Regions from separate parts of the Streptomyces sp. FIT100 genome, predicted to be linked through region 4. Evidence: riboswitches for the same ligand, from Rfam matches in the RefSeq annotation. Region 4 holds a riboswitch; each other region holds the start of a gene.
What was found. Region 4 has a riboswitch for cobalamin ahead of metE (5-methyltetrahydropteroyltriglutamate--homocysteine S-methyltransferase). Riboswitches for the same ligand answer to the same signal wherever they lie in the genome.

Region 1 (3,404 bases), 4.6 Mb from region 4:
CTTCACGAACGGTTTCCACGACACAGCCAACGCGATGGCGACGACCATCTCGACCGGTGCACTCAGACCGAAGACGGCGGTGGCCATGTCCGCCGTGCTCAACCTCGTCGGCGCCTTCCTCTCCATCGAAGTCGCCAAGACGATCTCCGGCGGCATCATCAACGAAGCGGGCATCCGCACAGAAGTGATCTTCGCGGCCCTCGTCGGCGCGATTCTGTGGAATCTGCTCACCTGGCTGCTGGGCCTGCCGTCCAGTTCCTCGCACGCGCTCTTCGGCGGCCTCATCGGCGCCGCCGTGATGTCCGCGGGCTTCTCCGCGGTCAACGGCGGCACCATCGTCACCAAGGTGCTGATCCCGGCCGTCGCCGCGCCGGTCGTCGCCGGCCTCGCCGCGTTCCTCGCGACCCGGCTGACCTACCGGATCGGCAGCAGGACCGACGACAAGGCCACGTCCAAGGGCTACCGGGCCGGCCAGATCGCCTCCGCCGGCCTCGTCTCCCTCGCGCACGGCACCAACGACGCGCAGAAGACGATGGGTGTCATCACCCTGGCCCTGGTCACCGGCGGGGTCCTCGCCCCGGGCTCGAACCCGCCGATGTGGGTCATCGTCTCCGCGGGTCTCGCGATCGCCCTCGGTACGTACCTGGGCGGCTGGCGCATCATCCGCACCATGGGCAAGGGCCTGACCGACCTCCAGCCGCAGCAGGGCTTCGCCGCCCAGACCAGCGCCGCGACCGTCATCCTGGCCTCCTCGCACCTGGGCTTCTCGCTCTCCACCACCCAGTCCTGCTCCGGCGCCGTGATGGGCGCGGGGCTCGGCCGCAAGGGCGGCGTCGTCCGCTGGTCCACCGCGACCCGGATGTTCGTCGCGTGGGGCCTGACCCTGCCGGCCGCCGCACTCGTCGGTGCCGCCGCCGAGTTCCTCACCGGCCAGGGCACCTGGGGCATCGCCGCCGTGGCGCTGCTGCTGCTCGCAGGCTCGGGCACGATCTGGTCGCTCTCGCGCCGCAAGCCGGTCGACCACACCAACGTCACGGACGACGAGGCCGCCGCGACCGGTGCCCGTGGCGGGTCCGGTGCCGGGTCCGAAACCGGGACCGGGACCGACGGGGCGACGGACGGCCTCAAGGTCACCATCCCCGCCCCGGCCGCGCCCGCGGCCACAGGTGAGCACGCACCCGCACCCGCCGCCACGGTGTAAGGAGAGAAGACCATGAAGATCGACTGGGCAGCTCTCGGCTCCGTCTTCGGCGTGAGCCTCGCCGTCACCGTCGCCCTGGTGGGCCTGTTCACCCTGGGCATCGTGGGCCTCTCCAAGCAGGAAGCCGCCTCCGCACAGGGGGGTTCGGGCGGTTCCGCCGTCCTCGCCCGCACGGGCGCGTACGCCTGCTTCGCGCTGTGCGCGGCGGCCGTGGCGTACGGGATCCATCTGATCGTCGCCTGACACCGGCGCGTCCCCGTCACGGGGGCCCAGGGGCCGGGCACACCTCCGGGTGTGTCCGGCCCCTGGCGCGTACGGCCGCGTGTGGGCCTCGGCACACTCTCCCGTCGCAGGTCAAGGGCGAGTTGACGGGTGTTCGCGGCCCGTGGTGGACTTCCGGAGCCATTTACGGCGGCAGAGAGGAAGCCGGTGCGAATCCGGCGCGGTCCCGCCACTGTCACAGGAGCGCTCCCCTTCGACGGAGCGCTCCCGGAGCCAGGAACTCTCTCCCGCCGGTCAGTCACGTCGAGCCGGGGCGCGGACCCTGAGTGAGGACGCACATGCGTGCCGAGCAGGTGTTTGCCTGCGGCGCCGCTGCCGGACTTGCCGGCGACCTGGTCTTCGGCGATCCGCGCCGCGGGCATCCGGTCGCCGCTTTCGGCCGGGCCGCCACTGTCGTCGAGCGGGCCCTTTGGCGCGACCACCGGGGGTGGGGCGCCCTGCACACCGTTGTATGCGCCGGGGGCGCATGGGCCGCGGGTGCGCTGGCCACCGCTTCCGTGCGCCGCTCCCGCGCCGCGTCCGTCGCCCTGACCGCGGCCGCCACCTGGGCCGTCGTGGGCGGTACGTCACTGGGCCGCGAGGCCCGCGCGATCGGCGGGGCGCTGGCGGCCGGGGACATCGACGCCGCCCGCGAGCGGCTGCCGCATCTGTGCGGGCGCGACCCGCAGTCCCTGGACGGCGCCGGCATCGCCCGCGCGGTCGTCGAGTCCGTCGCCGAGAACACCTCGGACGCGGTCGTCGGCGCGCTCGTCTGGGGCGCGGTCGGCGGGGTGCCGGGCCTCGTCGCCTTCCGTGCCGTCAACACCCTCGACGCGATGGTCGGCCACAAGTCGGCCCGCTACCGGCGGTTCGGCTGGGCCTCGGCGCGGCTCGACGATACGGCCGGCTGGCCGGGCGCCCGTCTGACGGCGGCACTGGCCGCGGTCGCCGGCGGCGATCCGCGCGGTGCGGTACGGGCCTGGCGCGCCGACGCCGCGAAGCACCCGAGCCCCAACGCGGGCCCGGTGGAGGCGTCGTTCGCGGGGGCGCTCGGCGTGCGGCTCGGCGGGACGCTCGCGTACGCGGGACGGGTCGAGCACCGGCCCGTGCTGAACGGGGACCACGGCCGTGACGTCGAGGTCGCCGACATCGAACGGGCGGTGCGGCTGTCGCGCCGCGTCACCGCCCTGACGCTGGCTGCCTGCGTGGGTGCGCGGCTGGTGGCCGGGCGGCTGGGGCGGGCCCTGGAGGGGAGGCGGACATGAGCGGCGGACTGCTGGTCGCCGGGACCACATCGGACGCGGGCAAGAGCGTCGTCACGGCCGGGATCTGCCGGTGGCTGGTGCGCCGGGGGGTGAAGGTCGCGCCGTTCAAGGGGCAGAACATGTCCCTCAATTCCTTTGTGACCCGCGACGGCGCGGAGATCGGCCGGGCGCAGGCCATGCAGGCGCAGGCGGCCCGCGTGGAGCCCTCGGCGCTCATGAACCCCGTGCTGCTCAAGCCCGGAAGCGACCGCTCCAGCCAGGTCGTGCTGATGGGGAAGCCGGTGGGCGAGCTGAGCGCGCGCGGGTACTTCGGGGGGCCTGGGGGGTCGTCCCCCGGGGAAATGCAGCACGGGGCGCGGCAGCAGATGCTGTTCGAACCGGTCGTCGCGTGCCTGGAAGAGCTGCGCGCCACGTACGACGTCGTCGTCTGCGAGGGCGCCGGCAGCCCGGCCGAGATCAATCTGCGCCGCACCGACATCGTCAACATGGGCATCGCGCGGGCGGCGCGCTTCCCGGTGCTTGTGGTCGGGGACATCGACAGGGGTGGGGTCTTCGCCCAGTTCTTCGGTACGACCGCACTGCTCGCCCCGGAGGACCAGGAGCTGGTCGCGGGCTACCTCGTGAACAAGTTCCGCGGCGATGTGACGCTGCTGGAGCCCGGGTTGGACATGCTGCGC
Region 2 (3,404 bases), 2.1 Mb from region 4:
CAGTGCGCGGGCGGCGGCCTCCGCCTCGTCGGCGGTGGTCCGGCTCGCGGCGGACTCGTCGAGGCCGAGCGCTTCGCGCAGTCCGGGCAGGGCCGTCGTACCGCCCCAGATCTGGCGGGCCCTGAGGATGGAGAGGACCAGGTTGACCCGCTCGGGGCCGGCCGGGGCGCCGCCCAGCACATGCAGACCGTCGCGGATCTGGGCGTCCTTGACCTCGCACAGCCAGCCGTCGACGTGGAGCAGGAAGTCGTCGAAGCCGTCGTCGTCGGGGCGGTCGTCCATGCCGAGGTCGTGGTCGAGCCTCGCCGCCTGGATCAGGGTCCAGATCTGGGCGCGGATGGCGGGGAGCTTCGCCGGGTCCATGGAGGAGATCTGCGCGTACTCGTCGAGCAGTTGCTCCAGGCGCGCGATGTCGCCGTAGGAGTCGGCGCGGGCCATCGGCGGGACGAGGTGGTCGATGAGCGTGGCGTGCACCCGGCGCTTGGCCTGGGTGCCCTCGCCGGGGTCGTTGACCAGGAACGGGTAGACCAGCGGCAGATCACCGAGGGCGGCGTCGGGGGCGCAGGCGGCGGACAGGCCCGCGTTCTTGCCGGGCAGCCACTCCAGGTTGCCGTGCTTGCCGAGGTGGATCATCGCGTCGGCGCCGAAGCCCCCGTCGTCCTGCCGGGCCGCGATCCAGCGGTAGGCGGCCAGGTAGTGGTGCGAGGGCGGCAGGTCCGGGTCGTGGTAGATCGCGATCGGGTTCTCGCCGAAGCCGCGCGGCGGCTGGATCACGATCAGCAGGTTGCCGCGCCGCAGGGCCGCCAGGACGATGTCGCCGTCCGGGTCGCCTTCGGCGGTACGGGAGCGGTCCAGGAACATCTCGCCGGGCGCGGGGCCCCAGTGCTCCTCGACGTGCTCGCGCAACGCGGCGGGCAGGGTCGCGTACCAGCGCCTGTAGTCGGCGGCCGGGACCCGGACGGGGTTGCGGGCGAGCTGCTCCTCGGTGAGCCAGTCCTGGTCGTGGCCGCCGGCCTCGATGAGCGCGTGGATCAGCTCGTCGCCGTCGCCGGAGACCAGGCCGGGGACCTCCTCGGCACCGAAGTCGTAGCCCTCGGCGAGGAGTCGGCGCAGCAGCGCGACGGCGGACGCGGGGGTGTCGAGGCCGACCGCGTTGCCGATGCGGGAGTGCTTCGTCGGGTACGCGGACAGGACGAGCGCGATCCGCTTCTCCGCGTTCGGGATGTGCCGCAGCCGGGCGTGGCGTACGGCGATCCCGGCGACCCGGGCGGCGCGCTCGGGGTCGGCGACGTACGCCGGGAGGCCGTCCTCGTCGATCTCCTTGAAGGAGAACGGGACCGTGATCAGGCGCCCGTCGAACTCGGGTACGGCGACCTGGCTGGCGGCGTCCAGCGGGGACAGACCCTCGTCGCTCTCCTCCCAGGCGCTGCGCGACCCCGTCAGACACAGCGCCTGGAGCACGGGCACGTCGAGCCCGGCGAGCGCGCCCGCGTCCCAGGACTCGTCGTCGCCGCCGGCCTGCGCCTCGGCGGGCCTGGTGCCGCCCGCGGCGAGCACGGTGGTGACGACGGCGTCGGCGTCGCGGAGCCGGTCGAGGAGCTCGGGCTCGGGGGCGCGCAGGGACGCCACGTACAGCGGCCTGGCCCGGCCACCGGCCTCCTCGATGGCGTCGCACAGGGCGCCGACGAAGGCGGTGTTGCCGCTCATGTGGTGGGCGCGGTAGTAGAGCACGGCGATGACGGGGCCGGTGGTGGCCTCGGGGGTGCGCTCCAGCGGGCCCCAGGTGGGGGCAGGGGCCGGGGGCTCGAAGCCGTGGCCCGTCAGCAGGACCGTGTCCGAGAGGAACCGGGCGAGCTGCTCCAGATTGCCCGGGCCGCCGTGGGCGAGGTAGGCGTGTGCCTCGGCCGCGATGCCGATCGGGACGGTGGACGCCTCCATCAGCTGGGCGTCCGGGGCCTGTTCGCCGGTGAGCACGACGACGGGCCGCTCCTGGGCGAGCAGCGCGTCGATCCCCTCCTGCCAGGCGCGAATGCCGCCGAGGAGGCGGACGACGACGAGGTCGGTGCCGTCGAGCAGGCCCGGGAGCTCGTCGAGCGGGAGGCGGGAAGGGTTCGCGAAGCGGTACTGGACCGGCCCCCGCGCGGCACGGGCGCTGAGCAGGTCGGTGTCGGAGGTCGACAGCAGCAGGATCGTCGCGTGCGTCATCGCGTGCGCAGGCCTTCCTCGGGGTTTCCGCGCCCCGGGTGGTCGTGGTCGGCGGGAGTTCCTGACTCACCAGGCCGTTGAGGACCTGGCTCACAGTGGCGGGACCGCGCCGGAATCTCACCGGGCTTCCTCCCTAGGGTCCTGGGACCCTGTGCCGTCTGCATAGTAGAGGCTCACCTGGGCGGCAGTATGCTCGCCGCCATGCCGCCCATACCCTCAACCCCGGCGGACCCGGGCGAACCTCGCATACGGGACCGGGGCGACGCCTGCCCGGGCGCGCTGCGGCTGCACGCGGCGGACGACGGGCGACTGGCCCGACTCCGGCTGCCCGCAGGCTTGTTGACATCACGTCAGCTGATGACGCTGGCCGACGCGGCGGAGCGCCTGGGCGACGGTGCGGTGAGCATCACCTCCCGGGGCAACGTGGAACTGCGCGGCCTCGGCGACGACTGCGGGGCGGAGCTCGCGGAACTGCTGCGGGGAGCCGGACTGCTGCCCTCCGACACCCACGAGCGGGTGCGCAACATCGTGGCGTCCCCGCTCGCCGGACTGGACGGACTCGGTTGCGCCGACGTGCAGTTGTGGGCGCGCGAGCTGGACGCGCTGCTGTGCGCGACCACCCGGGCGGCGGACCTCTCGGGCCGCTTCCTGTTCGCGCTGGACGACGGGCGGGGCGATGTGGCGGGGCTCGGCGCGGATGTGACCTTGCTCGCAGAGCCGGGGGACACGGTGGTGGTGCGGGTGGGGGGCGCGGGGTTCCGCGTCCCCGCCGCGGCTGCGGCCCGGGCGGCCCTCGCCGCGGCAGAGGCGTTTCTGGCGGCGGCGGCCGGCACCGGTGCGTGGCGCGTCCGGGACCTGCCGGACGGGGGAGCGGGGTTGGCGGGCGCCTGCGGCGAGCTTTTCCCCACCCCGCCCCTTCCCGAACCGGGGGCTTCGCCCCCAGACCCCGACGGCGGGGGCTCCGCCCCCGCACCCCCGCGCCTCAAACTCCCCCTACGCCCTGCGGCGTGGGGGGACCCCCAGCGAGGCTGGAAACCGGGGCTGCGCCCCGCATTTCCAGCCCGTTGGGGGCACCTCCCAGGCGAAGCTCTGGGGGAGTTCGAGGACACGGCCGGAGGCCGTACGGAGGGCTGGGGGCTTGCCCCCCCAGTTGCGGGAAAGGGCCGGGTGGGGACAGAACCCACCGCAGGCCCGCCGCC
Region 3 (3,404 bases), 5.8 Mb from region 4:
CCGCCGCCGCGTTCGCGGGCGCCGCGGCCAGTTCCGTCCTCGTCTTCGGACTGGCCGCGCGCGGCGGGTTCCAGCAGAACCGGCTCGTACTCGTCGGGTTCGGCGTCGCCACCGGCAGCGCCGCGCTGATCAGCCTGCTGATCGTCCTCACGGACCCGTTCAACGCGACGAAAGCCCTCACCTGGCTGTCGGGCTCCACCTACGGGCGGACCCTGCCCGACGTGGCACCCCTCGCGGCCGTGCTCGCCCTGGGCCTGCTCATCGCGGCCGCGCGGCACACCGAACTCGACCTCGTGTCGCTGGACGAGGACACCCCGAGGCTCCTGGGCCTCGATCTGGCACGGGGGCGCCTCGGCTTCCTCGTACTGAGCGTCCTGCTCAGCGCCACCGCCGTGGCCGCCGCGGGCACCATCGGCTTCGTGGGGCTTGTGGCACCGCACGCGGCCAGGGCCCTCGTGGGCCGGCAGCACGCCCGGGTGGTTCCGGTCTCGGTCCTCCTCGGTGCCGTGCTCGTCTGTGTCGCGGACCTGCTGGGCCGGATCGTGATCGCGCCCGCCCAGCTCGGCGCCGGCCTGATGACCGCCGTGATCGGCACGCCGTACTTCCTGCATCTGCTCGTACGCAGCCGTCGCTAGGACGCGTGCGGCCAGCGCGGGTCCGTGGGTCCGTGGGTCCGTGGACCCGAGGACCCGCGACCGGGGGCCCGGGACCCGTCCCGGGGTCGTGCCGGCTCCTCAGCCGCGGTCGTACGTGGGGAAGCCCCGGCCGCACTTGCGGCCGAGCAGCCCCTGCCTCCACCATCCGCTGGAGCAGCGGCGGCGGTGCGTACAGGTTCCTTGAACTCGTCGTACAGGGACTCGGCCATCGAGGCCACAGTGTCCGGACCGATCAGGTCCGCGAGCTTCAGCGGACCCATGGGGCGGGCGCAGCCCAGCCCATGCCGCTGTCCACGTCGGCCGCGGAGGCGAATCCGGACTCCACGTCCAGGTCGCGGAAATGCCGTACGGGCAGTGCTACTTGTGGACCGCCCCTACGCTCACCCGGCACCGTGGCGGCTGGGGTGAACCCGGCAAGACCTTCGCCGTCGGCCTGGGATGCGAGCTCCGCCACGCCTCGCGCCTGGTCTGGTCCGACGGCCTCGACCTCGGCAACGCGTCCGCCGCCACCCCCATCGGCATGGAGTGCCGGGTCTGCGAGCGCCTCGACTGCCCGCAGTGGGGCGGCGCCGCCGCTCGGCCGCCCGGTGCGGATCGACGAGAACGGCAGCACGTTCGTCCCGTATCCGGTGGCGGACCGCTCGGCGTGACCCCCGTCCCCGACCTGTCCGCCGCCGCGAGGGTCCCCGCGGGGCGCGCGGGAGTGAGCGGCAGCGTGCGTCGCGCGCGCCCGCGGGGCGTGTGCGGCGGTTCTCCGCGGCCGGTTCAGGCCCCGGCGTATGACACGACGTGTCTTTCTGCGATGATGTTGCGCGAAAAGGCGACGGCGGAACGAGGAAGCCGGTGTGAATCCGGCGCGGTCCCGCCACTGTGATCGGCGAGCGGATCCCGAACAGACCACTGCCCGGATGCGGGTGGGAAGGCCGGGACGAGCACTGACCCGAGAGCCAGGAGACTCACGCGGTCGCCTCCTCGACGTGACTGGGGCGGATCTCCCCAGGGAGGAGGGCTTGTCGTGATGCCCGTGGGGCCATCGTCTGCCGGTTGGGTTCCGTGCAGGGTCGTGGTGTGCCGGGACTGCTGCTGCGGCAGCACCAAGGTGACCGGCGTCGACCACGCCGAGCAGACCGCGCGCCTCGCCGAGGCCGCCCCGGTCCGGATCAGCGACTGTCTCGACGTGTGCGACCAGGCGAACGTGGTCGTCGTCCAGCCGTCGTCAGAAGGACGCGCCGCCGGTGGCCGGCCGGCCTGGTTCGGCCTCGTCAACGACCCTGCCGCGACCGAGGACATCGTCACCTGGGTACGGGCGGGCGGCCCCGGCGTCGCCGCGCCGCCGGACATCCTCGACCTCTATGCCTTCACGCCGCCGCGGCGCGCCCGGTCCGGGCCGCTCCGTGACGTCGGCTGACCCGGCCCCGAACCCGACCTTCCTCGACCCGGCCCGCCGCGACAGGCCGCGGTCACCACGGGCCGGACTCCCGAAATCCGGCCGTCTCCGGCCCACTTCCCGGACCACCCTGCGGTGAGAGGACCCACCACATGATGGGCAAGCGCCCGATCTCCCTGCTGTCCGCCGCCATGGTCGCGGCGGCCCTGCTGCTGTCCGGCTGCGGCGGCACGGCAGCCCGCGACAACGCCGCGCCGGCGGCCCCCGCCCCCAAGGGGTTCCCGGTCACGGTGTCCAACTGCGGTGTGAAGACCACCTATCAGCGCCCTCCGCAGCGCGCGGTCTCGCTCAACCAGCACGCGACCGAGGTCATGCTGGCCCTCGGGCTGGAGAAGTCGATGGTCGGCACGGCCTACCTCGACGACAGGATCCTCCCGGAGTACCAGGACGCGTACGACGGGATCAAGGCTCTCGCCAAGGAGTACCCCTCCTTCGAGACCCTGCTGGCCGCCGAACCCGACTTCGCCTACGGCGGCTTCGCCAGCACCTTCGACGAGAAGGAAGGCCGCAGTCGCGACGCCCTCTCCCAGGCGGGCGTCCACTCCTATCTGAACATCGAGGAGTGCCCGTCCGGTCCCGTGACGATGGCCATGGTGGACCAGGAGATCCGGAACGTGGCCAAGATCTTCGGCGTACCGGACCGCGCCGAGCAGCAGGTGAAGAAGGTGCACGGCACGCTGGACGCCGTCAACGACAAGCTTGCCGGAGTCAGGCCGGTCAAGATCTTCGTGTACGACAGCGGCGACAAGACCGCCTTCACGGCCGGCGGGGCGGGCATCGGCAACGAGATGATCAAGCAGGCGGGCGGGGTGAACCTCTTCGCCGACCTGGACAAGGCGTTCGGCGACGTGTCGTTCGAGCAGGTGGCCGAGCGTGCGCCCGAGGTCGTCGTCATCTACGACTACGGCGATCAGCCGGTCGAGGACAAGAAGAAGTTCCTGCTGGCGAATCCGGCGCTGAAGGACGTACCCGCCATCAAGAACAAGCGGTTCGCGGTGCTGCCGCTGTCGTCCACCGTGCTGGGCGTCCGGGTGCCGTCCGGCGTGGAGTCCCTGGCCCGCCAGCTCCACCCGGACCGCTTCAAGTGAGCGGCGCGACCGACGCCGTGGGCGGGACCCGTGCGGTGGATACGGTGGATGCAGCGGACCTCGTGAATGCCGCGAATGCGACGGACGCGGCAGGTGCGGGAGGTGCGGGAGGTGCGGGAGGTGCGGCAGGCGCGGCCGGGGTGACGGGTCCGAGCGGAACAACGGAAGTGGCCGCCGCCCGGCGCCCCGGGATCCCCTACCCGCTCGTGCTCG
Region 4 (3,404 bases):
GGTGAGCTGTTCGGCGAAGTACTGCACCATGTCGTTGCGTTCGGGCTCGCCGTGCACGAGCACGTCGAGACCGGCCTTCTCCTGGAAGGCGACGACCTCGCGGATCTCTGCCTCGATGCGCCGCTCGTACGCGTCGGCGCCGACCGTTCCGGCGCGCAGACCGGCGCGGGCCGCGCGCAGCTCCGGGGTCTGGGGGAAGGAGCCGATCGTGGTCGTCGGCAGCAACGGCAGCCGCAGGTGCGCGCGCTGGGCGGCGGCCCGCTCCCGATACGGCTGCGAGCGGCGGGCGTCGGCCTCGGTGACCGCGGCCGCCCGGGCCCGTACCGACGGGTCGTGGGTGAGCGCGGATCCGGCCCGGGAGGCGAGACCGGCGCGGTTGGCGGCGAGTTCCGCCGCGATGGTGTCGGTGCCCTGCGCCAGTGCGCGGGCCAGGGTGACGACCTCGGCGGTCTTCTGGCGGGCGAAGGTGAGCCAGCGGGCGACCTGCGGGTCGATGTCCCGTTCGGCGGCGGCGTCCAGCGGGACGTGGAGCAGCGAGCAGGACGAGGACACATCGACACGGTCGGCGAGTCCGAGCAGGGTGCCCAGTGTGGACAGGGACTTCTCGTAGTCGTTGAGCCACACGTTGCGCCCGCTGACGACGCCGGCGACCAGCCGCTTGCCGGGCAGTCCGCCGACGGCGGCGAGGTCGTCGAGGTTGGCCGCGGCGGGCCCGGTGAAGTCGAGGGCGAGACCGTCGACCGGTGCCTTCGCGAGCACGGGAAGGGCCTCTCCCAGCCGGTCGAAGTAGGAGGCGACGAGCAGCCTGGGCCGGTCGCCCGTGCCGCCCAGCTCGCGGTAGGCGCGGGCCGCGGCGTTCAGTTCGGCCGGTGTGCGGTCCTGCACCAGGGCGGGCTCGTCGAGCTGCACCCACTCGGCGCCGGCGGCCCGTAGATCGGCGAGGACCGAGGCGTACACCGGCAGGAGCCGGTCGAGGAGGGTGAGCGGGTCGAAGCCCGGGTCGGCCGCGGGGGCGGGCTTGGCGAGCAGGAGGTAGGTGACGGGTCCGACGAGCACCGGGCGGGGGGCGAGGCCGAGCGCGAGGGCCTCCCGCACCTCGTCGAGCTGCTTGCCCGGGTCGGCGGTGAAGACGGTGTCGGGGCCGACTTCGGGGACCAGGTAGTGGTAGTTGGTGTCGAACCACTTGGTCATCTCCAGCGGCGCCGCGTCCTGGGTGCCGCGGGCCATCGCGAAGTAGCCGTCGAGCGCGTCCGCTTCGACGGCGGCCCGGTGCCGGGCCGGGATCGCGCCGACCATCACGCTGGTGTCGAGGACGTGGTCGTAGTACGAGAAGTCGCCGGTCGGCACCTCGTGGATGCCGGCGTCGGCCAACTGCCGCCAGGTGGACCGGCGGAGCTCCGCTGCGGTCTCCCGGAGGGCACCGGCCGTGACGCGGCCCTTCCAGTAGCCCTCGACGGCCTTCTTCAGTTCCCGGTTCGGGCCCTGGCGGGGGTAGCCGTGCACGGTGGCCCGTGCCGCGGCGGCGGCGGACTCGGTGGTCACGCCGGACGTGGTGGTCACAAGACTCTCCTTCGCGAGCATGTCTCCTGCGACCCCGGGACGGGTCGGGACGCGAAGGCGCGGCCGGGGCGGGGCATGCGCAGTCCTTGCGCGCAGCCCGCCCGCCGTGGTCGCCGACCCGCCCTCGAGGTCACCGGGATCTCCGCACACGATCGGCCGTGCGCGGGCAGTGGCAGGTCTTCGGACTCGCGGGCTCGTCCACCAGGGGCAGACACCTACTGGCCGTCGCTTCCCGGACCCTTCGGTCCAGTGCGTATGACGGCGGTCGTTCCCGCTCACCGCTGCGGGGCAGTCCCGGATTCCCACCGGGTTCCCTCTTGCGACGCGCCTGCCTGGCGGACAGGGCGAACCAGCTGCAACGGCCAGCTTAGAGGGCGGCGCGGACACAAGGACACACCCGGCGGACACAAGGACACACCTGTGCGCACGCACGGACGCACCTGGCGTACGCACCCTGCGCACGCACGGACGACACACCCGCCACCTGCCGGACGCTGCCGGCGGTGCGTCGGCCTGGCTCTTCGCCGGGGCCCACACGGTCGAGCCCGGTGTCCACTCGGGTGACGGGGGGACAGAGCCCTACGCCGGTGCGGCCAGCCGGTCGAGGCGGTCGCGGTGGGCCGGCCCCAGGGCGAGACCCTCCGCGGCGAGGTTCTCCTCCAGATGGTCCGTTCGGGCCGTGCCCGGGATCGGGAGGATGACCGGCGAGCGGCCGAGGAGCCAGGCGAGCGCGACCTGCGTGGGAGTGGCGCCGAGTTCGGCCGCCACGGCGGCGATCTCGGCCTGCGCCCCCGACTCTCCCCAGGTGACGGGGCGCCAGGGCAGGAACGCGATTCCCGCCGCCTCACAGGCCGCGAGCACGGGCTCGTGCTCGCGGTCGAGGAGGTTGTAGCGGTTCTGCACGCTCGCGACGTCGACGAACCCCCGTGCCTGGTCGAGTTCGGCCACGGTGACCTCGGAGAGTCCGATGCGGCCGATCTTGCCCTCGGCCCGGAGCTCCCCCAGCGTGCCGAGCTGATCGGCGAGCGGTGTCTCCGGATCGACACGGTGCAACTGGAGCAGCTCGATCCGCTGGACGCGCAGTCGGCGCAGCGCCTGATCGACCTGGTCGCGCAGGACTGCCGGCCGGCCGTCGACCTTCCACTCGCCCGCGGGCCCCGATCGCGCGACGCCGACCTTGGTGGTGATGAGCAGCCCCTCCGGGTAGGGATGCAGGGCCTCGGCAAGGAGTTCCTCGTTGGCGCCCGCGCCGTACAGGTGCGCGGTGTCGATCAGTGTGACGCCCAGTTCGACGGCTCGCCGGGCGACGCCGAGGGCCGCCTCGCGTGCGGGGCCGGGCTCGGTCGGCAGGCGCATCGCCCCGAACCCGAGCCTACGTACGCGCAGGTCCTTCCCGATGTGGAACGTGGTCGACGTCATGCGCTGTGTTCGCCCCCCTCGGTCAACAGGTCACGCTAACAGCACACTTGACGACGTCGGCCATATCTGCCGCCTCGTAGGCGCGCTAACGGCTGCCGTACGGCAGCAGGGCCATCTCCCGGGCGTTCTTGATCGCCGCGGCGAGCTGCCGCTGCTGCCGGGCCGTGACGTGGGTGACCCGGCGGCTGCGGATCTTGCCGCGGTCGGAGATGAACTTCCGCAGCAGATCGGTGTCCTTGTAGTCGACGTAGGTGATGCCCGCCGCGTCCAGCGGGTTGGGGCGGGCCTTCTGCGGCTTGCGGGAATCGGGACGGCGGGGCACGGGAACTCCTTGGCGGTGTCGGGGGTCAGAAGGGGTGTCAGGGGTGTCAGAGGTGTCGGGAATGTCGGGAGCGTCGGCGGTGTCGAGGCGCGTGGCGCCGGTG

Region 1: another riboswitch for cobalamin. It lies ahead of KK483_RS06895 (cobalamin biosynthesis protein); the one in region 4 lies ahead of metE (5-methyltetrahydropteroyltriglutamate--homocysteine S-methyltransferase).
Region 2: another riboswitch for cobalamin. It lies ahead of cobN (cobaltochelatase subunit CobN); the one in region 4 lies ahead of metE (5-methyltetrahydropteroyltriglutamate--homocysteine S-methyltransferase).
Region 3: another riboswitch for cobalamin. It lies ahead of KK483_RS01450 ((2Fe-2S) ferredoxin domain-containing protein); the one in region 4 lies ahead of metE (5-methyltetrahydropteroyltriglutamate--homocysteine S-methyltransferase).

What each region holds. Positions count from the first base shown of each region.
Region 1 is NZ_CP075715.1:1,589,040-1,592,443, forward strand. It holds gene KK483_RS06885 (inorganic phosphate transporter) at 1-1,201, shown strand, start outside; gene KK483_RS06890 (hypothetical protein) at 1,214-1,444, shown strand; cobalamin riboswitch at 1,574-1,727, shown strand; gene KK483_RS06895 (cobalamin biosynthesis protein) at 1,762-2,727, shown strand; gene KK483_RS06900 (cobyric acid synthase) at 2,724-3,404, shown strand, end outside.
Region 2 is NZ_CP075715.1:4,120,660-4,124,063, reverse strand. It holds gene cobN (cobaltochelatase subunit CobN) at 1-2,205, opposite strand, end outside; cobalamin riboswitch at 2,242-2,373, opposite strand; gene KK483_RS18505 (cobalamin biosynthesis protein CobG) at 2,407-3,404, shown strand, end outside.
Region 3 is NZ_CP075715.1:372,639-376,042, reverse strand. It holds gene KK483_RS01465 (iron ABC transporter permease) at 1-635, shown strand, start outside; partial or broken gene KK483_RS01460 (3-hydroxyacyl-CoA dehydrogenase family protein) at 735-978, opposite strand; partial or broken gene KK483_RS01455 (short-chain fatty acyl-CoA regulator family protein) at 976-1,306, shown strand; cobalamin riboswitch at 1,445-1,635, shown strand; gene KK483_RS01450 ((2Fe-2S) ferredoxin domain-containing protein) at 1,675-2,064, shown strand; gene KK483_RS01445 (ABC transporter substrate-binding protein) at 2,196-3,191, shown strand; gene KK483_RS01440 (iron ABC transporter permease) at 3,332-3,404, shown strand, end outside.
Region 4 is NZ_CP075715.1:6,217,830-6,221,233, forward strand. It holds gene metE (5-methyltetrahydropteroyltriglutamate--homocysteine S-methyltransferase) at 1-1,542, opposite strand, end outside; cobalamin riboswitch at 1,731-1,912, opposite strand; gene KK483_RS28000 (aldo/keto reductase) at 2,140-2,979, opposite strand; gene rpsR (30S ribosomal protein S18) at 3,065-3,301, opposite strand.